Regions from separate parts of the Phyllobacterium sp. A18/5-2 genome, predicted to be linked through region 3. Evidence: riboswitches for the same ligand, from Rfam matches in the RefSeq annotation. Region 3 holds a riboswitch; each other region holds the start of a gene.

Region 1 (7,552 bases), 1.8 Mb from region 3:
AGGTGCTGTCCGACAATCTGTCGAAGCGGCTGTTCGGCAAGGTGATCAACATCCACCATTCGTTCCTGCCCAGCTTCAAGGGCGCCAAGCCCTATCACCAGGCGCATGAGCGCGGTGTCAAGCTGATCGGTGCCACCGCGCATTATGTCACCCCGGACCTCGACGAAGGTCCGATCATCGAGCAGGAGACCGAACGGGTCAGCCACGCGATGAGCGCCGAGGATTTTGTGGCCACCGGCCGCGATATCGAAAGCCGGGTGCTGGCACGGGCGGTGAAGAAGCACCTCGAATCCCGCGTCATGCTCAACGGCCACAAGACCGTGGTGTTTTAAGACGAGCGGCTTGGCCTGATGGGTAGATGCCCATCAGGCTGAGTTTAGAGATTTCTCAAGCCTCGATTTCGACATTGCCGAGTGGCTTGGAGCAGCAGGCGAGGACATAACCCTCGTCGATTTCCTCGTCGAGAATGCCGCCATTATGGTCCATGTCGACTTCACCGGAAATCTTCATCACCTTGCAGGTGCCACAGAGACCGGATCCGCAGGCCGCTGCGATTCGGATACCGGCGCCGCGCGCCGCTTTCAGAATCGTGTCGCCTGCAACGCATGGCACATCCATTCCCGACATGGAGAATGTGACGGTCGATGCCGCCTCGACAGCTTCTGTCGAGATGTCATCCATCATCGGCAAAACCGGCTCGGCGGCGGGACCAAAGCTTTCCTGATGATAGTGGTTCATGTCGAAACCCGATGCTTCCAGCATGGTGCGGACATCGCGCATGAACCCTTCCGGTCCGCAGCAGAATATTGTCCTGTCCTTGAAATCCGGGGCGAGCAGCGGCAGTTTTGGTGCTTCGAGCCTGCCGCGAATGCCGGTCCACACCTGGCCCATCTCGTGTTCCTTGATGAGGAAGGCGAGCTTCAGGTTGGGCATGCAACTCATGAGATATTCGAGTTCCTTGCGGAAAATGATATCGCTGGGGCGGCGCGCACAGGTGACGAAACTGATGTCGCTCTGCGGCGCGCAATCATGCATCCAGCGGGTCATTGACATCATCGGGGTAATGCCGGATCCGGCCGAGATAAACAGATATTTTCCGCCCGGATGTTTGCGCATGGAGAAATCGCCAAGCGGGCCGAATGCCTTGAGCCGCACGCCGGGTGTCAAATGATCCAGCATCCAGCGCGTGCCGATGCTATCCTCCTGCGCCTTGACCGTCACAGCGATGGTGAAGGGCCGCGACGGGGTGGAGGAGAGCGTATAGGTGCGCAGCACCGCTTCGGGCTGCACCGGCAGTTCGAAAGTCATGAACTGGCCCGGCTCATAGCGGAACCAGTTCTGATTGTCCGACCTGAAGGTGAAGGTCTTCACATTGGGCGCTTCCTCAACAATTGACAGGCACTCAAGCAGATGCAGCCGGTCATTCCACGGCTGCATCTGGTCGAGGTGTGGATAGTTCTGAGGAACACCCCCAGAGCGAGAGTAGGTCATATTGCACCGTTCTGCCGGAGAGAATTCGCGGACAAGGTCGAGGGGATTGGCGCGGTCGCACTGGTTGTGCGGCCAAAGCCGAGCCCCGAAGGATTTGGCCCGAATTCGCTCGGCCCTTCGGGTTTCTGGCTGGCGGCCATCCACTTTGTCAGGCGGCATCGTTCGATGGAAAGACATCGGCCTCGCCACCTTTCTCGTGGGCTGTCTCGCCATCCGAGAAACAGAACTGGCGCAATATGGCCCACTCTCGCTCTCGTCATTAAGCTACCCTGCTGAGTTTCTTGTCGCCGGAGAGACGCGTCTCCATCGCATTGCTGTACCATTCGAGGAACTGCAGCACACCGCCTTCATGCTCAACCGAGTAAGGGCCAGGCTCGTAGGCGGGCGAACGGATACCGAAGGCGTTTTCTTCAACGATACGGCGATCCTGGTCGTTGGTCTCCAGCCAGACATGCGTCAGTTCTTCGATATTGTAGTCGACGCCTTCCACCGCATCCTTGTGCACCAGCCATTTGGTGGTGACCTGCGTTTCATTGGGACCGAGCGGCAGCACGCGGAACGAGATCGCATGATCGCCAAGAATGTGATTCCATGTTGTCGGGTAATGATAGAGCAGCAGCGAACCGATCTGTTTGGCATTGACGTCATCGCTAAGCTGCCTGCCGACGGCACGCTTGCCGCTCAAGGTATAGCTCTCGGCATCGCGCAACAGTGGCACGCGCGTCGCGCGGTACTGGCCGTCCTCGGCAATACGGAAGACACTCGGCAGGCCAACGGCTTCACACTTGTCCCAATGCGCGACGATTTCCGGATCGTCCTTGGAACCCTGAATACCCGTGACACTCGGCGCCTCCGGGAAGGTCTTGCACAGTTCAGGGTGGTTGGCGACGCAGTGATAGCACTCGCGATTGTTTTCCCAGACAAGCTTCCAGTTGCCCTTTTCAACGATCGAGCTTTGGAACGCGACCTTCGTCTCGGTGAGGCGATGCGGCGCGAGGTAGGGTTCGAGCAGCGCGCGCGTCGCTGCGAAATCCGGCGCAACGGGTGCGAGGCAGATGAAGATATACCCGCCGACGCTTTCGCAATGAACGGTCTTCAGGCTGTGCTGGCTGGCGTCGAAATCATCGCCCATCTGGCGGGCAAACAGCAGGCGGCCATCGAGCTCATAGGTCCACTGGTGATAGGGGCAGACGAGCTTCGCCGCAGTACCCTTTTCGGCCGAGCAGACGCGTGAACCGCGATGGCGGCAGGAATTGTGGAAGGCTCTGATCTTTCCCTGCCGGTCACGAACGATGACAACCGGATAGTCGCCGACCTGCACCGTGAAATAATTCCCCGGCTTCGCCACTTCGCAATCATGACCGATGAACAGCCAGTCGCGATAGAAGATGTTTTCCATATCGAGACGGTAATAGTCCGGATCGGAATAGAAGGCCTGTTCAAGTCCGTAGCCCGGTTTCCGGTTTTGAAGATTCCGGAGCAGTTCATTACGAATATCCATGTCGTGTCCTCGCCCTTACAGCTGCAAAGAACTGACTGGTGGTGACGGAGAAGAACGTCCGCACAGTCAACAAGCGTTGCCTGCGCAAAATCATGCTCCTTGATCGCCCACCGCGATCAGTCGGTGTTGTCACTCGGGGCTGGTTTCCGGGCTCTGGAGTTGCCTTGCCGGGCTTCACGGCGCCTTCCCGGGGTGCACTCCCAGTGGCTATTTTGCCGCGTTTTACTCCACTACCGTTGCGGGGGCAGCGCCGGGTTTTCGACCGGCTTCCCAATTCTCCGCTTCCCCTAGAAAGCGGCACCTCAAGTGTCCCGATAAAAGCATCCGGCACAGAAAAAGAATAGGTGCGGAAACGACATCGCATTTACGCAAGACGACACATATCCGTAAACGAAAACGGCGGCATCTCTGCCGCCGCGTTTCATGGACCCTTGCCGGTTCAGGCCATCGGTCTGTGCAGATATTGCTTGATCGATTCCGGCTTCATCTCGATCGAGAAGCCCGGCAGCGATGGCGGCATATAGGCCGCATTCTGGATACTGCAGGGATCGACGAAGTGTTCATGCAAATGATCGACATATTCGATCACCCTGCCCTCTTTGGTACCAGAGACGGCGACGTAGTCGATCATCGACAAATGCTGCACATATTCGCACAGGCCAACGCCGCCCGCATGCGGCCAGACAGGCAGATCGTACTTCGCCGCCATGAGCAGCACGGCGAGCACTTCGTTCAGTCCGCCCATACGGCAGGAATCGATCTGAACCACGTCGATGGCGCCTTCGGCGATGAACTGCTTGAACACGATGCGGTTCTGGCACATTTCGCCGGTCGCCACCTTGACCGGACTGATCGCCTGGCGAGATCTTGCGGTGGCCCGCGACATCGTCGGGGCTAGTGGGCTCCTCGATGAAAAACGGCTTGACGAAGGCAAGCTTCTTCACCCAGTCGATCGCCTCATTGACCTCCCAGACCTGGTTCGCATCGATCATCAGAATACGATCCGGTCCGATCACCTCGCGGGCGATGGTCAGGCGGCGGATATCGTCGTCGAGATCGCGGCCGACCTTCATCTTGATATGATTGAACCCGGCATCGATAGCTTCCTGGCAAAGGCGGCGCAACTTTTCATCCGAATAGCCGAGCCAGCCAGCCGAGGTCGTATAGCAGGGATAGCCTTCCGCCTTCAGCGTCGCGATCCGTTCCTTCTTGCCGCTTTGGGCCTTACGCAGGATTGCCAAAGCCTCTTCACGAGTCAAAACGTCGGTCAGGTAGCGGAAATCGACGATGTTGACGATCTCCTCCGGTGTCATTTCACCGACCAGCTGCCAGACGGGCTTCTTCGCTTCCTTGGCGAGCAGGTCCCAGACCGCATTGACGACGGCGCCGGTCGCCAGATGCATCGCACCCTTGTCCGGGCCGATCCAGCGCAGCTGGCTGTCGCCGGTAATGAAGTGCCAGAAACGACCAGGATTTTCCTTCACCCAGTCGAGCTCCAGACCAATGACGAGATGCTTCATCGCCTCGATGGCAAGGCAGCAGATTTCGTTGCCGCGCCCGATGGTGAAGGTGAGACCGTGGCCGGAAAGCCCGTCGGCATTGGTGTCGAGCACGACATAGGCCGCCGAATAGTCCGGATCCGGATTCATCGCATCCGACCCGTCAAGGCTTTGCGAAGTGGGAAAGCGGACATCAAAAACGCGAAGATCGGTAATGCGGGTCACGATATGCCTCATGTATCTGTTGCTAAGGGTGCAGCGCGCCTACGCGTCGGCGCGCGTCACCTGTTTCTGGGTGCCCAGGCCTTCGATGCCGAGTTCCACGACATCGCCGGCCTTGAGATAGCGCGGCGGTTTCATACCCATGCCGACGCCGGGAGGCGTGCCGGTCGAGATGATGTCGCCGGGCTGCAGGCTCATGAACTGGCTGAGATAAGAAACGAGGAAGGCAACGCCATAGACCATCGTCTTGGTCGAGCCGTTCTGCATGGTCTCGCCATTTACGGTCAGCCACATGGGAAGGTCCTGCGGGTCTGCGACCTCATCCTTGGTCACGAGCCACGGACCGGTCGGGCCGAACGTGTCGCAGCTCTTGCCCTTGGTCCATTGACCCGAACGCTCCGTCTGGAAAGCGCGCTCGCTGACATCATGCACCGTGCAATAGCCGGCGACATAATCCAGCGCCTCGCCTTGCGTGACATATTTTGCGGTGCGTCCGATGACGACACCGAGCTCTACTTCCCAGTCGTTCTTTTCCGAACCGCGCGGAATGACCAGATCGTCATTTGGACCTGCGATTGCCGATGTCGCCTTCATGAAAATTACTGGCTCGGGTGGAACGGCCATGCCGGATTCCGCGGCGTGATCAGCATAGTTGAGACCGATACAGATGAACTTGCCGGTACCGGCGACGCAGGGTCCGAGACGCGGATTGCCGCCGACTATCGGTAGGCTCTCGACATCCAGATCGCCAAGCTTGGCCAGCGCGTCCGGGTCAAGCACCGCCCCGGAAATATCGTTCACCTTGCCAGAAAGATCGCGGATTTGCCCTTTGCCATCGAGAACGCCAGGCTTTTCCTGTCCTGGCTCGCCATATCGTAGAAATTTCATCGTCTGCTCCTTTTTCTTGTTGGAGATGCTTGAGAATTCATCCTGATGAGGCAGCTGGTGTGGTTTTCGAGAACCGGAGCGCAGTGGACTTTTTCGTCCATGAGCACCGGAAGCGTAGAAAATCGCATCAGATGGCCATCGCGGTGGATTTCCCAAAGTCTCCTAGACGGTCCAGCCGCCATCGATGTTGTAAGCCTGACCTGTCGTATAAGTCGCGCCGGCGAGATAAACGGCGAGGTCGGCGATTTCTTCCGGCAGTCCGAGACGGCCCATGGGCTGGCGCGCAATGAAGGCCGCGCGCGTTGCCTCATAATCACCTCCCGCACGCATGCGCTGTTCCAGCGATGGGCTCTCAACCGTGCCGGGGCAGATCGCATTGCAGCGGATACCCTGGGTGATGTAATCGGCTGCGACCGCCTTGGTGAGGCCCAGAACTGCCGCCTTGGTCACGCCATAGGCAAAACGGTTCGGTACGCCCTTCACGCTGCTGGCAACCGAAGACATGTTGACAATCGCGCCATCCTTGCGCTCGATCATACCCGGAAGAACCGCCCTGATCGTGCGGATCATCGCGCGGACATTCAAGTCCAGCGCAAACTCCAGATCAGCATCCGGCATTTCGAGAATCGAACCGCCATGGACGAAACCGGCGCAGTTGAACAGCACGTCGATGGCGCCAATCTCGCCGGTCACCTGATTGACTTCGTCCGTCTTCAGCACGTCGAGCTTGCGGGGGTGGATATCTGCATCCTTTGGCAGCGCATCAAGTAGCTGCTCATTGATGTCCGTCGCATGCACAATCGCGCCTTCGCGCGCAAAAGCCAGCACCGAAGCCCGGCCGATGCCTTGCCCTGCAGCTGTAATTAGAACGCGTTTACCTTCAAGCTTACCTGTCATCTTAATTCTCCGTTCGGCACTCTGTTGCGCCTGTCATGCACCCTTGGACTTGCGCTCCGCAATCAAAATATGGTCAGCCACCAATACCACTTCGTCGCGTTGATTGATCACCTCACAGTGCTCGACCACGCGTCCGCTGTCCGGCCGTTTCGGATCGTCTTCCTTTGCGCTGATCGTTACCCGCGTGCGGATCGTATCGCCGATGAACACCGGGCGCACGAAGCGCAGGCGGTCGTAGCCATAGGAAAACGCAACGGGATTGATAAGGCTCGCCGCCAGTCCGACCCCAATGGAGAAAATCATGGTGCCATGGGCAACGCGCTGTCCGAATTGCGTTGTCTTGGCAAATTCCGCGTCCATGTGGTGCGGGAAGAAATCGCCCGTATGGCCGGCGTGCACCACGAAATCAGTCTCAGTAATGGTGCGTCCCGTCGTGACACGCATATGGCCGAGTTCATAGTCCTCGAAATAGATGGCTTGTTCGGACATCTAGAACCTTTCATGTTTGGATGGAAACATTTCTGTTTCCTGGATGGCGAGACAATCCACGCGGAAGGTGGCGAGGCCGATGTACGTGCATCGGACGAAGCCGCCTGACAAAGTGGGTGGCCGCCAGCCGGAAACCCGAAGGGCCGGGTGAATTTGCTCCAAAGCCTTCGGGCTTCGGCTTCGTCCGATGGGTAAACATCGGCCTCGCCAAACCCCTTGACCTTGAACCAAATTCCCTCCGGCAGAATGATTCCATCCAGACATGAAAGGTTCTAAGCCTCCGGTTTCTGCGCGAGCGGAGTTGCCGGCGTCGCGCTCGATTGATAGGCAGCCTCGACCAGCGCCATGGTGTACCAGCCATCCTCGACCGAACTGACCAGTTCCTTGTCCTCGCCGCTTGCAAAGCGCTGCAGGTTGGCCATACGCCCGACAAAAGCATCCGGAAACCACGCGCCCTTCAGCGGAACGCTGACCCAGCCGGAGCCACCCTTCGGATAGATCATCAATTCGTCCGGCTCTCCGCGCGGATAGTCGAGGTTGACGCCGAGCTTCACATAGGCCGCGC
Region 2 (7,552 bases), 1.4 Mb from region 3:
GGTAGCATGGTAATGACGACCTCGGCGTCGGCGACAGCAGCCTCGGCGTTGGCGGCGATTGTTACGCCGTTGCCTTTGGCCGTATCCAGGTTTTCTGGCAACAGGTCAAAGCCAAGAACCGTGTGTCCGGCTTTCACAAGATTGGCGGCCATTGGATTGCCCATATGTCCAAGACCGATAAAAGCGACTGTTGTCATCGCAACGTTTCTCCCTGATATAATTTTGTTTAACGGCCCGTCATATGCCGGGCGATGATGACCCGCATTATTTCGTTGGTGCCTTCCAGAATCTGGTGAACACGCAGATCGCGGACGATTTTTTCGATGCCATAGTCGTGCAGGTAGCCATAGCCTCCATGGATTTGCAGTGCGTCATTGGCGACGTTGAACCCGGTATCGGTGACAAATCGCTTGGCCATTGCCGACCATTTCGAGGCGTCATGTGTCTTGTGGTCGAGCTTCGACGCGGCGGTATAGAGCAGCATCCGCGCGGCGGAAAGCTCGGTCTCCATGTCGGCGAGCTTGAACTGCAAGGCCTGGAACTGGTTGATCGCCTTGCCGAATGCCTTGCGCTCAGCCGCATAAGTAATCGCCTTGTCGAGTGCGGACTGCGCGCCACCGAGCGAACAGGCGGCGATATTCAAGCGTCCGCCATCGAGCCCGCCCATTGCGATGCGGAAACCGTCGCCTTCCTCGCCAAGCCGGTTTGCTACCGGAACGCGACAATTGTCGAAGATGACCTGCCTGGTCGATTGCATGTTCCAGCCCATCTTGTATTCGTTGGCGCCAAATGACAGGCCGGGTGCGTCCTTTGGAACAACCAATGCGGAGATTCCCTTCGGTCCATCCTCGCCGGTCCGTACCATAGTGACGTAAACGTCCGAATCGCCCGCGCCGGAAATAAACTGCTTGGCGCCGTTCAGCACATAATGATCGCCGTCACGCACGGCGCGTGTCTTGAGTGCGGCAGCGTCGGAACCTGAATTTGGCTCGGTCAGGCAGTAACTCGCCAGCCATTCCATGGATGTCAATCGCGGCACGAAGCGCTGACGCTGCTCTTCATTGCCGAAAAGATCGATCATCCATGTTCCCATATTGTGAATCGATATGAACGCCGAGAATGCCGGGCATGCGGCTGATAGCGCCTCGAAGATCAGCACTGCATCCAGTCGTTTCAGCCCGGAGCCACCCACATCCTCGCGCACATAAATGCCACCCATGCCGAGCGGCCCGGTTTCCCGAATGACATCTGCCGGAAAATGCTTGTCACGATCCCAGGCGAGTGCATTGGGCGCTACGCGGTCTGCTGCAAAAGCCCGTGCCATGTCCTGGATAGCCAATTGATCCTCGTTGAGTTCAAACTGGCCCGACGCGGATTCCACGCTGCTATCCATGGCTAACCTCCCTTTATTCTTAGTTGTTCCCCACTCTATCCCATGCTCCAAGCCGTGCAACGTCTTCGGTGGGGCTAGGAAGAGAAAGACATATCCGCTACTCAAAGCGCATGACACGCGCAATCATGTTGCAAGGAACCGGCTCTGACGTTGGTAAATCCGTCCTGGTGGCCGGGCTTTGCCGCCTTGCCCGCAATCGCGGGCTGAAAGTACGTCCCTTCAAACCGCAGAATATGTCGAACAATGCTGCTGTCAGCGACGACGGCGGCGAGATCGGCCGGGCGCAGTGGCTGCAGGCACTTGCCTGTGGCGTGCCATCCTCGGTGCACATGAATCCGGTGCTGCTGAAACCGCAATCGGAAACCGGCAGTCAGATCATCGTTCAGGGCAAGGTCTGGGGACAGGCCAAGGGCAGGGATTATCAGAAATTCAACGGCGCAGCTGCTCGATGCGGTGATGGCGTCGTGGAATGTTGTTTGCGATGGCGCCGATCTGGTAATCGTGGAGGGGGCGGGCTCACCTGCGGAAATCAACCTGCGTGCCGGTGATATTGCCAATATGGGCTTTGCCACCCGCGCCAATGTTCCGGTCGTCCTGGTTGGCGATATCGACCGGGGTGGCGTGATCGCGTCGATCGTTGGCACGCACGCGATCCTTCAGCCTGAAGATCGCGATATGATCATCGGCTACATCATCAACAAGTTTCGCGGCGACGTTTCCCTTTTCGACGAGGGGCTGAAATCGATAACCCAATTCACCGGCTGGCCGTCATTCGGCGTTGTCCCGTGGTTAAGGGATGCCTCCCATTTGCCTGCGGAAGACTCTGTCGTCCTGGAGCGGCTGGTCAAGGGTGAGGGGCGGGCGCTGAAGATCGCAGTCCCCGTTCTCGATCGCATTGCCAATTTTGACGATCTGGATCCGCTGATGGCGGAACCGCAGGTGGACGTCGTGATGGTCCGCAGCGGCGAAAGGTTGCCAGCGGACGCAGGACTGGTAATCATACCGGGTTCAAAGTCGACGATTGGCGATCTGTTGCGCTTCCGGGAAAATGGCTGGGATCGCGATCTCGACATGCACAGGCGGCGCGGCGGCCACATCATCGGCATTTGCGGTGGCTATCAGATGCTCGGCTGGACCGTTCGCGATCCCGATGGAATCGAAGGCGGTGTCACGGAAGCCGAAGGGCTGGGCCATCTTGATATCGACACGGTGATGGAACCGGAAAAGACTGTGCGCAACGTCGAGGCGCATTCATTGCAATTCGATCTTCCCTTGCAGGGCTATGAAATCCATCTCGGTAGAACGACGGGCCCGGACTGCGAGCGTCCGACAGCGCGCATCAATGGCACTGCAGACGGTGCTGCGTCCGTGGACGGCAAAGTCTTTGGTACTTATCTGCATGGGATATTCGGGGCGGATGACTTCAGAGCGGCATTGTTACGATCCATGGGAATTGCGGCCGAGTCATTTGACTATCGCGCCAGAGTGGATGCGGCCCTCGATCTCGATAGCCGGCCAACTGGCTGAAGTTCTCGATATTGACGCATTGTTGAAGGCAAAATCGCAGCGATGACGCGGCAGGCGGCGTTGGTGTCGCAGATCTGTTTGACATTTCTGGCGCTTGATGAATAACGTTCAACCCATGATTGGTTCCCGCATCGGCCAAAGGCCAAGGGATCAAAAGGGAATGTGACGGCCGTACCCATCAGGGCGGCCTAACCGCAGCCGACCCCGCGACTGTAGAGCGGCGAGGGTCAATGTCAGTGCCAGAAGCGAAAGCCGACGGCAGCCACTGGGAAACCGGGAAGGCGGCATTGATCTTGCGACCCGCGAGCCAGGAGACCTGCCAGTCATAGGGCAATAGTGCCGAAAACCGAAGGGGATTGTCCCTTCAAGGCCCTACACGGAGGTTGTTATGGCTGCTGCACGTACTTCGACTACGATTTCGCTCCCCCTCGCTACGCGTCTGACAACGGCGGTATTTTCGCTGATGCTCGGCGTGTTCATAATTTATGGCGTCGGCCTGTCCCATTCCGAAACGCTGCATGACACAGCGCATGACACCCGCCATTCATACGGATTCCCTTGCCACTAAGGCTGATAACGGCTGGATAGACTGATTCAGCCGCCAGCGCTTACGCATTGAAAAATACGGTTTGTTTGCCCGGGACGTTTTTGCGTACCCGGCATCTTGCTTTAGGGATTGGGAGCAGATCTCATGTTGGTAAAATATCTTCTGGCTACGATCGTAGCTGGTTTGTTGGCTGGTATCCTTTTGACGCCGGCCATGTATGTGCGGGTTGTTCCGCTCATTCTTCACGCCGAGGAATATGAAAATGCCGGCGGACACGAACATAGCCATGACACTGCTGCGGCGACCACGGCGGAAAGCGCACCAGCTGCCGTCGCTCCGCATGCGCACGAAGAAGAGGAGGCGGGACCTGAGCTTCCATTTGGACGACTCGGCAATACGCTACTGATCAACCTGGTTGCCGGTGCAGGCTTTGCACTCATCACAGGTGCTGCAGCGCTTATTCTCGGCAGGAAGATTACACTGCAGAACGGGGTTTACTGGGGTCTCGCAGGTTTCTTCATCTTCAATTTCGCACCCGCATTCAGCCTTGCGCCGGAATTGCCGGCAATGCCTGCCCCCGATCTCGCCGCGCGGCAGGCCTGGTGGCTTGTCACCGTCTTTCTCACAGCAGGCGGCGTCTATCTCCTCGTCCTTCGCGAGGAGGTTTGGGCCAAGGTCCTGGGTGTTGCGCTGATCGTTGCGCCGCATGTCTATGGTGCACCGGAAGCAGAAGATCTTTCGTCACCCGTGCCACCTACGCTCGCGTCGGAATTTGCTGTATCAACGCTGGCGACCAACCTGTTTTTCTGGGTTGTGCTTGGAACGGCGCTGGGCTGGGCCATTCAGCACTATGCGGCATCGGAGCTGGATGCCTGATGATAATTCCACCCCCAAAAGGCCCCCGGCAATGTTAGGACATGGGGTCACCTTTATCCTTGGCGGTGCGCGTTCCGGTAAATCTTCTTTTGCCGAGGGTTTGATTGAAGCATCCGGTTTGGAAGCTGTCTATCTGGCCACCGGCAAAGCGTGGGACGATGAAATGTCTGCGCGGATAGGGCTGCACAAAGCGCGGCGCGGCTCCGCCTGGACGACGATTGAAGTGCCACTCGATCTGGTCGGCCTTTTGCAAAGCGAATCCGCTGGCAACAGAGCGGTCCTTGTCGATTGTCTCACACTTTGGCTCACCAATCTGATGATGGCGGAGCGCGATATAGAGGCGGAGACGGCGGAGCTTGTGGCCGTGCTGCCACGACTCAAGGGGCCCCTGGTGTTCGTATCGAATGAGGTGGGTCTGGGAATCGTTCCGGAAAACCGCATGGCGCGCGAGTTTCGCGATCATGCGGGGCGCCTCCATCAAGCCGTGGCCGGGGCCGCGGCAACTGTCTATTTCGTGGCAGCAGGACTGCCGCTCAAAATGAAGGGATAAGAACATGCAGGGTCAAAAGATGCTTGATCAAAAGATTCCGGCAACGGTCATCACCGGCTTCCTCGGCTCGGGCAAGACGACGATGATCCGCAACCTGCTCGAGAATGCCAATGGCAAGCGCATCGCACTGATCATCAATGAATTTGGCGATCTGGGCGTCGATGGCGGTCTGCTCAAAGGCTGCGGTATCGAGGCATGCCGCGATGAGGATGTGATCGAGCTCAACAATGGCTGCATCTGCTGCACTGTGGCCGATGACTTCATCCCGACGATGACCAAATTGCTTGACCGTCCCGACCGTCCGGATCACATCGTGATCGAGACCTCCGGCCTCGCATTGCCGCAGCCGCTGGTTGCGGCCTTCAACTGGCCGGAAATCAAGACGCAGGTGACCGTCGATGGTGTCGTCACGGTCATCGACGCTGCCGCCGTTTCGGAAGGCCGCTTTGCCGACGACCACGATAAAGTCGACGCGCAGCGTGTCCAGGATGAATCGCTCGACCACGACAGCCCGCTTGAGGAACTGTTCGAGGACCAAATACGGGCCGCCGATCTCATCATTTTGAACAAAACCGACCTCATCAGCGGCGCTCAGCTCGACGCGGTCAAAAACGATGTACAGAGCCGGTCAATACGCGCGCTCAACATGGTTCCGGCGAGTTTCGGTAAACTCAGCAATCAGTTGCTGCTCGGACTTGGCGTGGGCACCGAGGACGATATCGCCAACCGCAAATCGCATCATGAGATGGAACACGAAGCGGGCGAAGAACATGACCACGACGAATTCGAAAGCTTCGTCGTCGGGCTTGGTCCGGTGGCCGAGCCGAAATCATTTGTCGAGAAGCTGAAGAGCGTGATTGCCGACCATGATGTTCTGCGGCTCAAGGGCTTCGTCAACGTACCTGGCAAGCCGATGCGCCTTGTCGTGCAAGCGGTGGGTTCGCGGATTGAACACTACTTCGACCGCAGCTGGCATCCGGGTGAAGAGCGCCAGACGCGACTGGTTGTTATCGGTCTGCACGATATCGACACGGCGGCCATCTCAAGTGCAATGAATGCCGCAGCGGCCTGATTAGAGGAAACTGAATGCATCTCCTGCTTGCCCAGAAAGGTACCATAGCCGAAGGCACCGAGGCGGTTGATCTCGGCCAGACGCCGGGGGATGTGCTGTTTCTCTCCGCCGCAGATACGGAGTTGGCGAGTCTCGCATCTGCCCGGCGGCAGGCCGGTGGTGGGGTGGCTCTGCGCCTCGCCAATATGATGTCGCTGGCGCATCCGATGTCCGTCGATGCTTATGTCGAGCGGACCGCGCGCCACGCCAAGCTCATTGTCGTGCGGATTATCGGCGGCGAGAGCTATTGGCCCTATGGGCTGGAAGCTCTGCATGCCTGCGCCGTCAATCACAAGGTCATGCTTGCCGTTCTGCCCGGCGACGACAAGCCGGATCCGGGACTCGACCGGTTCTCGACGATTGCCCGGCAGGATCGGGATGCGCTGTGGCACTATCTGCTTGAAGGTGGAGCGCAAAACGCCCAGCGCTTCCTCGACTATTGCGCTGCGCTGATCGACGGCAAGGACAAGCCGCAGGAAGCAGCGCCACTGCTTAAAGCCGGACTGTGGTGGCCGGGGAGTAGCGCTCCCTCGCTTGATGAAATGCGGAGGCACTGGCGGGAAGATTCCCCGGTTGCCGCGATTTGCTTCTACCGCGCGTTGGTGCAGAGCGGACAGACGCAACCGGTAGAGGCATTGATCGAGGCGCTGAAGGCAAAGGGCATGAATCCGATGCCGCTATTTGTCTCGAGCCTGAAAGACCCAGTCTCGGTGGCGACGCTGGAGGCCATTTTCGGAGAGGCCCCGCCGGCAGTCGTCCTCAACGCAACTGGGTTCGCGGTATCCGCGCCCGGCGCTGCGCGCAAACCCACCGTGCTCGAGCATGATGGCGCGGTGGTGCTGCAGGTGATCTTTTCCGGATCGAGCGCCGAGCAATGGCGCAATTCCGGCCAGGGACTCTCGGCTCGCGATCTGGCCATGAATGTGGCACTGCCGGAGGTGGACGGACGCGTACTTTCTCGCGCGGTGTCGTTCAAATCGGCACGGCAATACGATGAGGCGGTCGAAGCCAATATCGTCACGCATGAACCGCTGGCCGATCGCGTTGAATTCGTTGCCGCGCTGGCGGCGAACTGGGCGAGGCTGCGGGCAGCAAAACCCGAGGCGCGGCGTGTTGCACTCATAATGGCCAATTATCCCAACCGCGATGGGCGGCTTGGCAATGGAGTGGGCCTCGATACCCCGGCAGGCACGTGGCACATGCTGAATTCGATGCGCGATCAGGGCTATCGCATTGCCGGTATTCCCGCCAATGGCGACGCGCTGATCAACCATATGATGGCGGGGCCGACCAACGCAGCGAGCGATGGCAGGGAAATCCGCGAAACCATTTCCCTTAAACAATACAAGAGCTTCTTCGGGAAGCTTCCACAATCGATTCAGCAGGCGATTGTTGCACGTTGGGGCGAACCCGCCACTGATCCATACTTCATGGCGCAGGGAGAGATGTTTGCGCTGCCGCTCGCGCGCTTCGGCGAAACGCTGCTCGGTATTCAACCGGCACGCGGCTACAATATCGATCCGAAGGAGACATACCATTCGCCGGACC
Region 3 (7,552 bases):
ATTTAGCTTCTTTGCTAGATCCTTGGAAAATCCAAGTGAGGGGGTAGTCAGTGAGGCAAATCCCCTCTCTTGCGATTTCTGGCACCTGAGCGAAGGGCTCAAGGTGCTGAAATCGCTTTCTCCCCCACAAGGGGGAGATAAACAGCGCTATAACTGGAAATCCCGTGACGATGCTTTCGCAATTCAATCACTCCGCTCTGCTTCAGATCTTTGAAACCACGGCGATCGCCGCCGGGCTTGAAATCCTGCGCATCTATGAGGAAGGCTGCGACGTTGCGTTGAAGGACGACAAGTCGCCAGTGACGGCAGCAGATCATGCGGCCGAAGCCATGATTGTCGATGCGCTGCGCCGGTTGACGCCGGATATTCCGATCGTCGCGGAAGAGGAGATCTCAGGCGGCCATGTGCCCGGCGATCTCGGCGAGCGCTTTTATCTTGTGGATCCGCTCGACGGCACGCGCGAATTCGTCAATCGCAATGGCGATTTCACCGTCAATATCGCCCTGATCGAAAACGGCGCGCCTGTACTTGGCATCGTCTATGCGCCGGTACGAGGCTGGCTGTTCACTGGCGGTCCCGAGGGCGCCGGGGAAGTGACGGTCGATCACAACGGAACGATCGTATCGCGCAAGGCCATCTCCTGCCGGGTTGCGCCGGTACAGATGATTGCCGTTGCCAGCCGCTCGCACCGCACACCGGAGACGGACGACTATCTGAAGGATTTCAATATAGCCGACTGCGTGTCGGTCGGCTCGTCGATCAAGTTCGGTCTGCTGGCGCGGGGAGAAGCGGATATCTATCCGCGGCTCAGCCGGACGATGGAATGGGATACGGCGGCTGGCGACGCGGTGCTGCGTGCCGCGGGCGGGATAACGCTGACGCTCGACGGCAAGCCGCTCACCTATGGCCGCCGCAACCAGGCAGAGGATGCAGATTTCGCCAACCCCAGCTTCGTGGCACGCGGGAAGCTCTAGAGCTATCCCGTCCGCCTGCGCAGCAATGTCGTCACCACGAAGAAGGCCCCGACGGAGCTAGTGACGATGCCGATCGGCAGTTCCTGCGGTGCAAGCAGAAGCCGTGCAGCAAGATCGCTGAGGAGGATCAGCATTGCACCCAGCAGCGCGCAGGTAACGACGAGTCCCGCATGCAGCTGGCCAGTGAAGCGGCGGGCGATATGCGGGATCATCAGGCCGACAAAGCCGATCACGCCCGCCACCGAAACGAAAATCGCAGTGGAGAACGCGCAGACGATGAACACCGTGTTGCGGGTGCGGGTGACGCGCACGCCGAGACTTTCCGCCGTGTTCTCGCCGGCGAGAAACGCATCGAGATTGCGGTGGTTGGCGAGGGCGTAGACGAGGATGGCGAAGAGGCCGATCATCGCCAGCGGCAGATTATCCCAGCGTGCGAGACCTAATCCGCCAAGTGTCCAGAACAGCACGGAATGGGCGGCGCGCTGATCGCCGGAAAACACCATGTAGTTGGTGAGCGCAGCAAACAGGAACGAGACCGCGAGACCGGCAAGGATCAGACGTTCCGGTCCCTGGCCGTGCACGCGGCGCACCAGCAACAGCACGATGATGGCCGCGAGCATGCCGCCGCTGAAAGCAGCGATCGGCAGGGTCCAGATGCCGAAGCGGTCACCGAATATGCTGATCACCGAGACCGCGCCTGCGGCCGCCCCGGAGGAAAGCCCGAACAGGAAGGGATCGGCGAGATCGTTACGCGTTACCGTCTGCAGCATCGCGCCGATAATGCCGAGCCCCGCACCGGCGCAAATCCCCAGCACCACGCGCGGCAGGCGAAGGTCGACGACGATGCGCTCGATGGGTCCGCTGGTTGTCAGGTCGCTGAATCCGGCCGCATGGGCAAGCGCATTCAATACCGCCGGCAGTGGAATGACCGTCGAACCATAGGCAATGGAGGAGAGGGCGAGGGCGATGACAAGCATCAGCCCTGCAGCAAGCATTATGCGTTGATTGATTCGAGCGGGAAACATTGGAAGGGTTCTCTTAATTCATGGCGTCAGATACCGATTATCTCCCTTGTGGGAAGCACGCTGCCCTTATCTCCCCCTTGTGGGGGAGAAAGCGATTTCAACATCTTAGCGTCAGATAAGTGTTAGAAATCGCAAGAGAGGGGATTTCGATGGTACGCTTCAAATCCCCTCTCTTGAGTTTTCCAAGGATTTAGCGAAGAGGCTAAATCCAGGAAAACTCTTTCTCTCCCGCAAGGGGAGAGATAAGGCGCCCGGGCCCGCCTTCGGCCACCAGGGGGAGATAATCACTCAGAAGGCTTCCGGATGCATTGCTTTGGCGATTTTCTCGATCGCTTCGATGTTGGCGGGTCCGGGGGTCAGCTCGGCATAGCGCAGGGCAACGAAGCGCTCATTCTTCACCGCGTCGGTCTCCTTCATGGCGGGGTGCGCCTTGAGGAAGTCGAGCAGTTTCCGGTATCCGGCATTATCCTGATAATCGAGCAGGATGAGGAACTGCGGATTGCGGGCGGCGACTGTTTCCCACGAGGTGGTGCCCCAGCTCGTCTCCATGTCGGCCATGATGTTGGTGCCGCCGGCCTCGCTGATCAGCGCCGTGGGCATGGCAAACTTGCCTGCCGTGAACGGCTTGTCCTCACCGGAATCGTAAAGGAAAACACGGGTATCGCCGGTGTTGTTGATTCTTCTTTGATGTCCGCAAGCTGCGCCTTCCAGCCGGACACCAGTTTCTCGGCTTCCGCATCCTTACCGAAAATCTGGCCGAGTTTCGTTATGTCGCCGTAGAGCAGGTCCATCGAGGCGGCAGGGCGGTTCTTGTCGAGATGCACGCAACTTTCGGTCAGGACCAGCGTCTTGATCCCATGGGGCGCCAGCGTATCGGGCGTGACATCGCCGCCTGGCTTCATGCCGTAATACCAGCCGGCGAAGAAGAAATCCGGGTTGGCTGCGACAAGGTTTTCGAGGGTCGCATATTTGGGGGCGAGCTCCGGAATGGAGCCCTGCTGCTGCTTGAAGGCATCGTCCAGCTTGTACCAGCCGGTAATCCCGGTAACGCCGGCGATCGACGGCTGGAGGCCGAGGGCAAATGCCATCTCGCTCATGTTGATGTCGTGGATGACGGCGCGTTTCGGTGCTGCTTCGAAGGTCAGCGGTTTGCCGCAGCTGTCGACGGTAACGGGAAAGGCCCAGGAAGGTGCGGACAGAAGCGCGAAGGCGAGGGCGAGGACGGCTCTTTTCATCAGATACTCCGTGAGTGGGTAAGTGCGGATTTTTCGGGTGTTTCGAACACCATCAGCTCGCGATCCTGTGATGGATGACGCAGGCGAAGGACATCAAGGTCGAAGACGTCGCTGACGATGCGCGGCGTCAGGGTTTCGTCGGGGGTGCCCGCCGCCACCAGCTGGGCGCTGTGCATGACCGCGACATGGGTGGCGAATGGCGCAACCAGCGGCAGGTCGTGCAGGACAGCGATTGTCGTCACGTCCAGCCCCGCCACCAGCGACAGGAGTTCGCTGCGCGCCTTTGGATCGAGATGATTGGTCGGCTCATCAAGGAACAACACCGCGGGAGCTTGCGCAATCGCCCGCGCCAGTTGCACACGCTGGCGCTCGCCGCCGGAAAGCGATCCAATGGAACGGCGCGAAAACGGTAAAATCCCGGCGCGATGCAGCGCTTCCGCGACGATTTCGCGGTCCCTTGCCCTGGTGAAGGTGCCGATATGGGGAATACGGCCGAGCGAGACGTAGTCTTCGACAAGCAGCTGCAGGTCCGGCGTGTCGGTCTGGCCGACAAAGGCGAACTGCTGCGCGCGTGCAAGCGGCGTCAACCGGCTGATGCTGCTGCCGTTCACATAGACATCGCCTGATGTGGGTTGCAGAAGACCGGCGAGCATACGCAGAAAAGTCGACTTGCCGGCACCATTCGGACCGATGATCGCCAGCCGGGAGCCGCATTCCACTGTCAGGGATGCCGCGTCGACGAGAGTCTGGCCGGAGGTGCGATATGTCACCGCGTCGGCATTGAGGACAAGATGGCTCATGGGCAAAGTTTCCCGCAGATTGTAACGCAACAGGATTCCACTGGCGTAACGGATGCGTACAGTAATGTTATAACGTATGTAAAGGGATTCTGTTTGCCGGTGATCAAGAAATCACTGGATGGAATTGGCAGATGAGGGAGGGTTCGGGTGTTCATGCCTGCCCACTTGTCAGGACAGGAATCAGGAACGCACGCGAGATATAGCCGCTATCCGGCAGCCCCGTACGTCCGGGCCCTCGTCAGCGGTAAACATCGCATCGCTCCCGGCACACCCCGTCCGGTTCGAATTTCAGGTTCGATGGCAGGTCTCCTGGCTCGCGGGTCTCGGCTTCGCCTTGCCTTCCCGGCTCATCACCAGTGGCATAGTTCAGGCGTCGCTCACCGCTTACAGTTGCGGGGGCAGCCACGGTTTCGGTCCCTATTGGGTACGCCTCACCGTGTTCCCTTTTCATCTCCGGCGTTGTCTTGCCGAAGAAACCATCAGTACCGATCAATAGAGGAAAAAATGCTCAAAGCAATCAGTTTCATTTGCCTCGATGGCGCTTATCTCCCCCCCTTGCGGGGGAGAAAGCGATTTCAGCATCTTAGCCCTTGCCAAGTGCTAGAAATCGCCCGAGAGGGGAATGTGAACTCCGCTTCGTCGCTTGTTGGCTTCGTGTAGAATCTGCGAACATACCCCGTCCAGATTGCGAATGATCTCATCGTTCCAGAAGCGCAGCGTTTTGAAACTTGATGCGTTCAAACATTTATCGCGTTCCACATCTGAGTTGGACCCTGAATGTTGACTCCCATCCAGTTCTATAATCAGCCTTGATCTGAAGCAGGCGAAATCCACTATGTAGCCGAGAAGCGGCGCTTGCCGTTTGAATTTCAAACCGCCCAATTGATTGTTTCGGATTGCTTGCCACAGGATGTTCTCCGCCAAAGTTGCATCCCTGCGCATTTTCCGCGCGTATGTTCGAATGATTGGAGGTGTGTCTTGACGGATCTCTCAATCCCCTCTCTTGGATTTTCCAAGGATTTAGCAAAGAGGCTAAATCCAGGAAAATCCTTTCTCCCCCACAAAGGGGGAGATAAGCGGTGCCCTTAAGTTATGCGCTAACTGTCGCTCGGTTTAATGCGAGCGGCAACGAATGCAAGGTTGCATTGTTGTGAACAGCATGACGTTGCGGGTTGTGGGTCGACTGGCCGCTGCACGCTTGTAAATGCGGCAAATTCTAATTGTGCTAAAATATTTGGCAGAGCCGCATTTAAAGACGTGAACTGCGCAATAGAGTACGCTAGGTTTCTCGGGAACGCGCATTTAGAAGAACAATTTGAGGCGACATGGCAATTCACGCTGCAGTCTATCATTTGACGCACTACAAATATGACCGTCCCATCATGCTGGGGCCGCAGATCATCCGCCTTCAGCCCGCGCCGCATTCCCGCACGAAAGTGTTGAGCCATTCGCTGAAGGTCAGTCCGGCCAATCATTTCGTCAATCTGCAACAGGATCCCTACGGCAATTTCCTGGCCCGCTTCGTCTTTCCGGAGCCCGTGACGGAGCTGAAGATCGAGGTCGATCTCGTCGCCGATATGACTGTCTACAATCCGTTCGACTTCTTCGTCGAGCCGGTCGCGGAGACCTGGCCCTTTACCTATCCGCAAGACATCAGCGAAGACCTTTCGATTTATCTGAAGCCGGAACCGGCCGGACCGCTGCTGCAAGCGTTTCTCGATACGATCGATCGCACACCAACCAACACCGTGAACTTTGTGGTGGATCTCAATGCGCGCATCCAGCGCGAGGTCGGCTATGTCATCCGCATGGAAACGGGCGTGCAGGAACCCGAGACGACGCTGAACGTGCGTACCGGTTCCTGCCGCGATTCGAGCTGGCTGCTGGTGCAGGCCTTGCGTCATCTCGGGCTCGCCGCGCGATTTGTTTCGGGTTACCTGATCCAGCTGAAGCCTGATCTGGTTTCGCTCGACGGACCTGCCGGTACCGACAAGGATTTCACCGATCTTCACGCCTGGTGCGAGGTCTATCTGCCGGGCGCCGGCTGGATCGGTCTCGATCCGACGTCGGGCCTTTTGACAGGCGAAAGTCATGTGCCGCTTGCCGCTACGCCGCATTATCGTAACGCCGCACCGATTTCCGGCATGGCGGAACCCGCCAATGTCGAATTCGGCTTTGACATGCGTGTCACCCGCGTTTCGGAGCACCCCCGCATCACCAAGCCGTTCTCCGATGAATCCTGGTCCGCGCTGGATGCGCTCGGAGAAAAAGGTGGACAGTATTCTGAAGGAGCGGGATGTACGCCTTACCATGGGCGGCGAGCCAACCTTCGTCTCCATCGATGATTTCAGATCCGGCGAATGGAACACGGACGCTGTCGGCCCGACCAAGCGCGACAAGGCCGACAAGCTCATCCGCCGTCTGCGCGAACGTTTCGCACCGGGTGGATTTCTGCATTATGGACAAGGAAAATGGTATCCCGGCGAAAGCCTGCCGCGTTGGACCTTTTCGCTCTATTGGCGCAAGGACGGCAAGCCGATCTGGGTCAATCCGGATCTGATTGCGCCGGAAAACAGCAAGGCGAATGTCAAGCCGGACGATGCCGGAAAGCTTCTCACCGGGATTGCCAGCGTGCTCGGCGTCGAAGACGAGATGGTCACGCCTGCCTATGAGGATCCGGCCGAATGGATCGTCAAGGAAGGCAACCTTCCGGCAAATGTCGATCCGTCCAATTCAAAGCTTAAAGACCCCGAAGAGCGCAGTCGAATTGCCCGCGTCTTCGAGCGCGGTCTGACCGAGCCAACTGGCTTTGTCCTGCCCGTGCAGCGCTGGAACAGCCAGGCAGCCGCCGGCCCGCGCTGGCGCAGTGAAAAGTGGAAGACACGTCGTGGCAAGCTTTTCCTGGTGCCGGGGGATTCGCCTGTTGGCTATCGTCTGCCGCTTGGCTCTCTTCCGCATGTTCCTCCATCGGAATATCCTTTTTATCGTCCCGCTCGATCCATCGGTCGACCGCGATGCTCTGCCGGATTCAGTAGCGCAACCGGGAGCTCCGGCCGCGCGGGATGCGCCGCAGGCGGTGGCTTCGTTCACCGCGGCCGAAGGCACTCAACAGGAGCGCGTCGAACAGGAACTCGGTGAAATCGGCGGCGCGGTGCGCACGGCCATCTCGGTCGAGCCGCGTGACGGCCGCCTGAGCGTCTTCATGCCGCCGGTGGAGGCGCTGGAGGATTATCTGGAACTGGTTGGCGCCGCGGAAGCTGCCGCAGCAAAGCTCGGTCTTCCGGTCCATATCGAGGGCTATGGGCCGCCGCAGGATCATCGCATCAATGTCATCCGCGTTGCGCCCGATCCGGGTGTCATCGAGGTGAATATCCATCCAGCCTCCAACTGGCGCGAATGCGTCGAGACGACGACGGCGATCTATGAGGAAGCCCGGCAGACCCGGCTTGGCGCCGACAAGTTCATGATCGACGGCCGCCACACCGGCACCGGCGGCGGCAATCATGTGGTCGTCGGCG
Region 4 (7,552 bases), on a different replicon from region 3:
CCACGGAAATGGATTGTCCGTCTCGGGAAAGACCGGCGCGAGGCCCAACTGCGCGCAGCGGCGGTTGGCGATGAAATGCATGTAGCTTTCGCAGAGCGCAGCGTTGAGCCCGAGGAACCCGCGCGGCATAGTATCTCTGCTGTAAGAAGCTTCAAGTTCGGCGGCGACCCTGATCATGTCGCGGATCGCGTCCTGAAATTCCCTGGTCCACAGATGCGGGTTCTCGTTCCGGATCTGGTTGATCACATCGATGCCGAAATTCATGTGGATGCTCTCGTCGCGCAGGATGTACTGATACTGCTCGGCGATACCGACCATCTTGTTGCGCCGCCCGAGCGACAGGATCTGGGCGAAGCCGGTGTAGAACCACATGCCCTCGAAGATCACATAGAAGGCGATGAGATCGCGCAGGAAGGACTGATCGGATTCCGGCGTGCCTGTCCTGAAGTCGGGATTGTCGAGATTTTGCGTGTGCTTCAGCGCCCAGGCCGCCTTGTCGGTAATCGAAGGCACCTCCCGGTACATGTTGAAGAGCTCGCCTTCATCCAGGCCAAGGCTCTCGACGATATACTGGAACGTATGGGTATGGACCGCCTCTTCGAAGGCCTGGCGCAACAGATACTGACGGCATTCGGGATTGGTGAGATGGCGGTAGATCGCCAGAACGATGTTGTTGGCGACGAGGGACTCGGAGGCGGCGAAGAAGCCGAGATTACGTTTGATCATGCGCCGCTCATCCTCGGTCAGCCCATCCCTGGATTTCCACAGCGCGATATCGGCCTGCATCGATACTTCAGTCGGCATCCAGTGATTGTTGCAGCCGGCAAGATATTTGTCCCATGCCCAGTGATATTTGAGCGGCAGAAGCTGGTTCACGTCGGCGCGCGCATTGATCATCGCCTTGTCATCGACACGCACGCGGCCGCCGCCGCGATCGATACTGCCAAGTCCGGTCGCATCGGCGGTTGCCGTGGGCGCTAAGTGAATGGCGCGTTGTGGGCTGTTGGTGGTTTCGGTCCAGTCAAGCATTGTCGGTTCCCAGGTTTCCATCAGGTTGAGACAGGCGGGCGCTTGAGGCGCTACTGGCAGGCTTCACAATCAGGATCATTGATTGAGCAGACATTGCCCCCCGGTTCGCAAAGCAGGATCGGTTGTGGGGCGGGCATTGCCGTCACGGCGTTGAGCTTGCCATCAGTGCCCTTCAGCGTGGATTTCTCCACGTGGGATGCTGAACGCGAACGCAGGTAATAGGTGGTTTTCAGACCGCTGTTCCAGGCAAGCCGGTAAAGCACGTCCAGTTTCTTGCCGCTCGGGTTGGCAATATAGAGATTGAGCGATTGGGCCTGGTCGATCCATTTCTGCCGGCGCGAGGCTGCGGCGATCAGCCATGAACTGTCGATTTCGAAAGCGGTGGCATAAAGCGCCTTCACGTCGGCAGGAATACGGTCGATTTCGCCAATCGAGCCATCGAAATATTTGAGATCCGAGACCATGACCTCGTCCCACAATCCGCGTTGTTTCAGGTCGTGCACCAGCGCTGCATTCACCACGGTAAAATCGCCTGACATGTTCGATTTGACAAAGAGGTTCTGGTAGGCAGGCTCGATGGACTGGGCAACGCCGCAAATATTGGAGATGGTGGCTGTGGGGGCGATGGCCATGCAGTTGGAATTGCGCATGCAAGTGGTTTTTACGCGCTGGCGCAGAGCTTCCCAATCGAGTGTCGAGGAACGATCCATGTCGAGCCGGCCGCCGCTTGCCTTGCGGGCGTCGTCCAGCAATTCGATCGAGTCGATCGGCAGAATGCCCCTTGACCAGAGCGAGCCGTTAAAGCTTGGATAGCGGCCACGCTCGCCAGCAAGGTCAACGGACGCGGAAATTGCATGCCAGGAAATTGCCTCCATGCTGTGATCGGCAAAGGCCACCGCCTTGTCGGAGGCATAGGGAATGCGCAATGCCTGCAAGGCATCCTGAAAGCCCATCAGGCCAAGCCCAACCGGACGATGGCGCAGGTTCGAATAGCGCGCCTCGGGAATGGTGTAAAAATTGATGTCGATGACATTGTCCAGCATGCGCATGGCAGTCGAAACGGTGCGGGAAAGCTGCTCCAGATCGAGGCCATGCGGTGTCACGTGATTTGCAAGGTTAACCGAACCGAGATTGCACACGGCGACCTCGTCCTTCGAGGTGTTGAGGGTGATTTCCGTGCAAAGATTGGATGAATGCACAACGCCCGCATGGCCCTGGGGCGAACGAATGTTGCAGGCGTCCTTGAATGTCACCCACGGGTGACCGGTCTCGAACAGCATGGTGAGGATGCGCCGCCACAAATCCAGTGCGCGCACGGTGCGGAAGATCCTGATCTCGCCGCGTGCCGCCTTGGCTTCATAGAATTCGTATCTGGTCTTGAACGCTGCACCATAAAGGTCGTGCAGCTCAGGCGTTTCGTCGGGGGAAAACAGGGTCCAGTCTTCGTCCGCTTCGACGCGGGCCATGAACAGGTCCGGGACCCAATTGGCGGTGTTCATGTCATGGGTGCGGCGGCGATCGTCGCCGGTATTCTTGCGCAGGTCGAGAAACTCTTCGATGTCGACGTGCCAGGTTTCCAGATAGGCGCAGACCGCGCCCTTGCGCTTGCCGCCCTGGTTGACCGCAATTGCCGTGTCGTTTGCGACTTTCAGGAATGGCACCACGCCCTGGCTTGTCCCGTTCGTCCCTTTGATATGGGCGCCGAGCCCGCGCACCGGCGTCCAGTCATTGCCAAGGCCGCCGGAATATTTTGCAAGCAAGGCATTGTCCTTCACCGCCTTGAATATCCCGTCGAGATCGTCGGCGACGGTGGTCAGAAAGCAGGAGGATAATTGCGCGCGCTGGGTACCGGCATTAAACAGCGTCGGCGTCGAGGCCATGAAATTGAACGAGGACAAAACATCGTAGAACTCGATGGCGCGGGCCTCGCGATCGATTTCACGAAGGCTGAGCCCCATGGCGACGCGCATGAGGAAGGCTTGCGGCAATTCGAAACGTATGCCGCCCGTCTGCAGCAGATAGCGGTCATAAAGGGTCTGCAGGCCGAGATACTGGAACTGCAGGTCGCGTTCCGGTTTGAGAGCGGCGGAAATGCGGGTCAGGTCGAAGCGCGCGAGTTCGCCATCCAGCAGTTCGGCATCAATACCGGCCCTCACATAGGCTGCGAAGTAGTCGGCATAACGCTTGGTCATCTCATGTTGGGTCGCCTGTTGCGGCCTGCCGAAGACAAAGCCCAGCGCCTCGCGGCGCAGCTTGTCGAGAAGCAGGCGCGCGGCGACGAAGGCATAATTGGGGTCGGTCTCGACCAGGGTGCGCGCCGCAAGGATCGGCGCGAGGGACAGATCGTCCAGCGTTATGCCATCGTAGAGATTGCGGCGGGTCTCGGTGAGGACAGCAGCGGCCTGCACACCCTCCAGCGCCTCGCAGGCTTCGTCGATGACACGCGCGAGACGGTCGTCATCGAGTGGCTCCCTGCTGCCATCGGGCTGTGTGATCGTGAACCTTGGACCAGTATCGCTGGCGTTTTCAGTGGCGGTCCTCGCACGTTCCTGCGCCCGCTCTTCGCGGTAGAGCACATAGGCACGCGCCACCTTGTGATTTTCGCTGCGCATCAAGGCGAGCTCGACCTGATCCTGAATACGCTCGATGTGGAACAGGCGGCCCTCCGCGCTGCGCCGCTTCAGCGTAGCGACGATATCGGCGGTGAGCGCCTCGACCACATCATGCACGCGCCGCGAGCCGGCAGCGACACTGCCTTCGACGGCGAGAAACGCCTTGGTCAGCGCAACGGTGATCTTGAGCGGATCGAAGGGTGTAACCGAACCATTGCGGCGGATGACGCGGTAAGCCGGTCCGGTTGGTTGCGGTGTTTCGCTGGCACCAATTGGCGCTGTGCCGCCGGAGCGTGTGATTTCGACAGACAAAGACATGTGTTTACCCCAAATGTTGGGGGCAAAGGTCGAGCGCACGCATTGCAATGTAGCTGGTCAGCTTGGCACGCCAACCATTGCAAGCGACACACCGGGACACCCCGCCCGTGGACGTTCATCATGTTTCGGCAGGTCTCCTGGCTCACAGGTCGGCGCTGCTGTCTGGCCTTCCCGAAGCAACACTCCAGTGACCTTTAGGCGACAACAACTCGCTGTTTACAGTTGCGGGGGCAGCGCCGGCATTGGTGGAAATGACCACCTCACCGGCTTCCCTCTTAGCTCCCAATCTTGCGATTGAAAGAACCGGAACATCTATATTTAGTACCAAATCATTGCAAAGTGTCAATAGGTAGATAATCTCTCCTGACAATTCATAGTGCAGCTGATTGCGGCAATATGAACGGCACCTGCGTGGCGGGTAAGGCACCCACCTTGAGCGCGCATTCATAGACGCGCTGGATACGCTCGTCGGTCAGGACTTCGGCAGGCGTTCCGACAGAATCGATCCGGCGACCATGCATGACGACGACACGATCGGCATACATCGCAGTGAGGTTCAGGTCATGCAAAATGGCGATCACCCCGCCGCCTCGCTGAGCAAACGCACGGGCGATCTGCATGATGATCAGCTGATGCTTGATGTCGAGGCTGGAGACCGGCTCATCGAGGAAGAGAAAGCGCGGCTGGCCGTCGAGCAGCGGGTGCCAGACCTGACAAAGGACGCGAGCAAGTTGTACCCGCTGCTGCTCTCCGCCGGACAGCTCCTGATAGAAACGGCCGCCAAATCCCGCGAGATCGACAAGCGCCAGCGCTTCATCCGGCAGGTCTTCCGCCTCACGCCGCGCGGCACCCGAGCGGCCGCTGATCAGTCCGAGCTTGACGATTTCGCGAACGGTGAAAGGAAAGGAGAGTTGTGTCGATTGCGGCAGGATCGCCCGCATCGCTGCCATTTGCCAGAGCTTCAGCCGGTTGATTGCAAATCCGTTGATGGCGATGCGCCCCGTGAAGGGCAGATCGCCTGACAGCGCGCGCATCAGCGTTGTTTTTCCCGAACCATTTGGCCCGACAATCACCGTGAACTGAGCCGCCTCGGCATTGAAGCTGGCATTCTCAACAATCTTTTTCTTGCCGAGGGAAACGGAAATGTCGGAAACTTCAATCATTGTCGTAGATCCAGAATGCCGCGGCGGCGCAGCAATATCCAAAGGAAGAACGGCGCGCCGACAGCGGCGGTGACGATGCCGATCGGCAATTCCGATGGAGCGACAATGGTGCGGCTGACCGCATCGGCAAGCAGCAGCAGGCTAGCGCCGAGCAGGGCGGCGGCCGGAAGCAGGTAGCGGTGATCGGGTCCGATCATCAGGCGCAGCAGATGCGGGACGACCACGCCGACGAAGCCGATGCCGCCGCTGACGGCAACGGATGCACCGGTTGCTCCGGCGACCACAACAATCGCGATGCGCTTGAAGCGCTGGACGGGAATGCCAAGATGGCTTGCTGCCGCTTCACCCAAAGCAAGGCCGTTGAGACCGCGGGCGAGAAAGGGCGAGATCAGTAATGCCGAGACAATGAACGGACCGGCAGCGGCAATTTTCACCCAGTTGGCACCAGCAAGCGAGCCCAGCCCCCAGAAGGTGAGATCGCGCAATTGCCGGTCATCGGCGATGTAGACGAGGACGCCCATATAGGCACCGGCCATGGCGCCGAGAGCGATGCCGGCAAGCAGCATGGTGGCGATGGATGTCTGCCCGCGCCGCGTGGCGACACGATAAAGAATCAGCGTGAAGGCGAGCGCCCCGAAGAAGGCGGCGAGCGGCAGGGCGTAGAAACCGAACAGAGCGATCAAAGGGGCAAGGAATGTGCCGCCGAGGACGATCATGCTGACTGCACCGAGGCCGGCACCTGCCGACACGCCGACAATGCCGGGGTCGGCCAATGGATTGCGGAACAGGCCTTGCATGACCGCGCCGGAAACGGCGAGCGAGGCGCCGATCAGTGCGCCCAGAATGACGCGCGGCAGGCGGATGTCATAGATGATGATCCGGTCGCGCAATGACAACGCATCGGCGGTGCTGTCAATGCCGGTGAACAATGCACCGATGAGCGAGACAATCGACGCATCAGATGCGCCAGCGGCAAGGCTCAATACGATCGTTGCCACGAGAACCAGGCAAAGCACCAGGATCGAGCTCTTTGCCAGAAACGACCGGTCACCTTGCGCGCGTGTTTTGCCGCCAGCCAACGTCGATCGCGGGGCGGCTGACTTGATCAAGACGTCATAGCTCATGGGCTCACTTCGTTGCCGTAAACTGCCCTGGCGAGATCGTGTGCTGCCTTTGCCGCTCGCGGACCAAAACCGAGAAGGAGCTGGCCGTTCATGCGCACGATGTTCTTGGCCTCGCCTGCAGGTGTTGCCGCTATGGCCCTGTTGGCGAGAAGCTCGGCATTGGCAGCGGCGTGATCGCCGCCGCGATCCATGACGAGAATGACGTCCGGTTTTGCCGTTATGATGCCCTCATCAGTCAGCGGCTTATAACCCTCAAACTGCGTGACGGCATTTTCCGCGCCAGCAAGTTCAATAATGCCATTGGCAGCCGTCTTGGTCCCGGAGCCCATGATCTTGCCGTCCTTGGCGCTGAGGATGAAGAGCACGCGCTTGCGGGCCGTGATCTCCTTCGTCTCGGCCTGAGCGACGGCAAGATCGGCTTCGACCTGCTTTGCAAGCTTCTCCGCCTTGGCATCGGCACCAAGCGCCTTGCCGACGGTGCGAATTTTCTCGGCTACGCTGGCGGCGGTATATTTTTCAGGCACAAAGACGAAGGGGACGCTCGCCTTCTTGAGAACCTCGATGGTTTCTTTCGGACCGCTGCCCTCGACGGCGATGATCGCGGTCGGGTTGATCGACAGCACACCCTCCGGTGACAGCGCGCGCATATAGCCCACATCCGGCAGCTTGCTGGCCGCATCGGGATAGGTGCTGGTCGAATCACGCCCGACCAGCCGCCCCTCTTCGCCGAGCGCATAGACAATCTCGGTGATGGAATCGCCGATCGACACCACGCGGCTCGCATCGGCAACACGGCCGGTGATTTCTTCGGCAAAGGTGGCGCCGGACCAGGATAGAAGACCAAGAACGCCGGCGATGATCGGAAGTCTGAATGTCATGGTCATTTCCCTATGCTGCGGCGCGCATCAGACGCGGGAGGCCTTCGATCAACTGGCGCCAATCGCTGCGCTCACCGGCTCCCTCATGCCGCTTGCCGAAGAACTGGATGATCATCTCGCCTTCGGAACCATAGGCCTCGAGCGAGGTGACGTGGCCATCCCTGGTCGGCTTGCGCACGGCCCAGACCTCGGCAATGTGATCGGTGCGCAGATGCAGGTGGAAAGTTTCGTCGAGGATATTGATCCACGGGCCCATGGCTTTGACCGACTTTACCGGTCCTGAATGAATCTGGATGCAGCCGCGATTGCCGACGAAGCACATGATCGGAATATGCTCCTGGGCGCAATGGTGCATCATCGCTGCCAGTGCTCCGGAGTCGAGCTGCCAGGCATAATCCTGGCCGATCACCTGCACCGCCTGATGGCGG

Evidence for each region. Region 3 has a riboswitch for cobalamin ahead of N8E89_RS12330 (ABC transporter ATP-binding protein). Riboswitches for the same ligand answer to the same signal wherever they lie in the genome.
Region 1: it holds a riboswitch for cobalamin, as region 3 does, so the genes downstream of both, N8E89_RS03370 (aromatic ring-hydroxylating oxygenase subunit alpha) here and N8E89_RS12330 (ABC transporter ATP-binding protein) in region 3, are expected to answer to the same signal.
Region 2: it holds a riboswitch for cobalamin, as region 3 does, so the genes downstream of both, N8E89_RS01105 (CbtB domain-containing protein) here and N8E89_RS12330 (ABC transporter ATP-binding protein) in region 3, are expected to answer to the same signal.
Region 4: it holds a riboswitch for cobalamin, as region 3 does, so the genes downstream of both, N8E89_RS20785 (ribonucleoside-diphosphate reductase subunit alpha) here and N8E89_RS12330 (ABC transporter ATP-binding protein) in region 3, are expected to answer to the same signal.

What each region holds. Positions count from the first base shown of each region.
Region 1 covers NZ_CP104966.1:674,456-682,007, forward strand. The annotation lists gene purU (formyltetrahydrofolate deformylase) at 1-332, shown strand, start outside; gene N8E89_RS03365 (FAD-binding oxidoreductase) at 388-1,491, opposite strand; gene N8E89_RS03370 (aromatic ring-hydroxylating oxygenase subunit alpha) at 1,751-2,992, opposite strand; cobalamin riboswitch at 3,112-3,312, opposite strand; partial or broken gene N8E89_RS03375 (L-fuconate dehydratase) at 3,432-4,716, opposite strand; gene N8E89_RS03380 (fumarylacetoacetate hydrolase family protein) at 4,756-5,601, opposite strand; gene N8E89_RS03385 (SDR family oxidoreductase) at 5,764-6,498, opposite strand; gene N8E89_RS03390 (MaoC/PaaZ C-terminal domain-containing protein) at 6,532-6,987, opposite strand; gene N8E89_RS03395 (Gfo/Idh/MocA family protein) at 7,260-7,552, opposite strand, start outside.
Region 2 covers NZ_CP104966.1:203,140-210,691, reverse strand. The annotation lists gene mmsB (3-hydroxyisobutyrate dehydrogenase) at 1-197, opposite strand, end outside; gene N8E89_RS01115 (isobutyryl-CoA dehydrogenase) at 227-1,393, opposite strand; partial or broken gene N8E89_RS01110 (cobyric acid synthase) at 1,504-2,966, shown strand; cobalamin riboswitch at 3,024-3,259, shown strand; gene N8E89_RS01105 (CbtB domain-containing protein) at 3,309-3,488, shown strand; gene N8E89_RS01100 (CbtA family protein) at 3,612-4,343, shown strand; gene cobU (bifunctional adenosylcobinamide kinase/adenosylcobinamide-phosphate guanylyltransferase) at 4,375-4,893, shown strand; gene cobW (cobalamin biosynthesis protein CobW) at 4,913-5,965, shown strand; gene cobN (cobaltochelatase subunit CobN) at 5,980-7,552, shown strand, end outside.
Region 3 covers NZ_CP104966.1:2,484,455-2,492,006, forward strand. The annotation lists gene cysQ (3'(2'),5'-bisphosphate nucleotidase CysQ) at 171-974, shown strand; gene N8E89_RS12315 (FecCD family ABC transporter permease) at 977-1,999, opposite strand; partial or broken gene N8E89_RS12325 (ABC transporter substrate-binding protein) at 2,288-3,234, opposite strand; gene N8E89_RS12330 (ABC transporter ATP-binding protein) at 3,234-4,034, opposite strand; cobalamin riboswitch at 4,316-4,530, opposite strand; gene N8E89_RS12335 (endonuclease domain-containing protein) at 4,635-4,958, opposite strand; partial or broken gene N8E89_RS12340 (DUF2126 domain-containing protein) at 5,360-7,552, shown strand, end outside.
Region 4 covers NZ_CP104967.1:460,178-467,729, forward strand. The annotation lists gene N8E89_RS20780 (ribonucleotide-diphosphate reductase subunit beta) at 1-1,029, opposite strand, end outside; gene N8E89_RS20785 (ribonucleoside-diphosphate reductase subunit alpha) at 1,080-3,959, opposite strand; cobalamin riboswitch at 4,069-4,282, opposite strand; gene N8E89_RS20790 (heme ABC transporter ATP-binding protein) at 4,331-5,122, opposite strand; gene N8E89_RS20795 (FecCD family ABC transporter permease) at 5,119-6,246, opposite strand; gene N8E89_RS20800 (heme/hemin ABC transporter substrate-binding protein) at 6,243-7,124, opposite strand; partial or broken gene N8E89_RS20805 (hemin-degrading factor) at 7,135-7,552, opposite strand, start outside.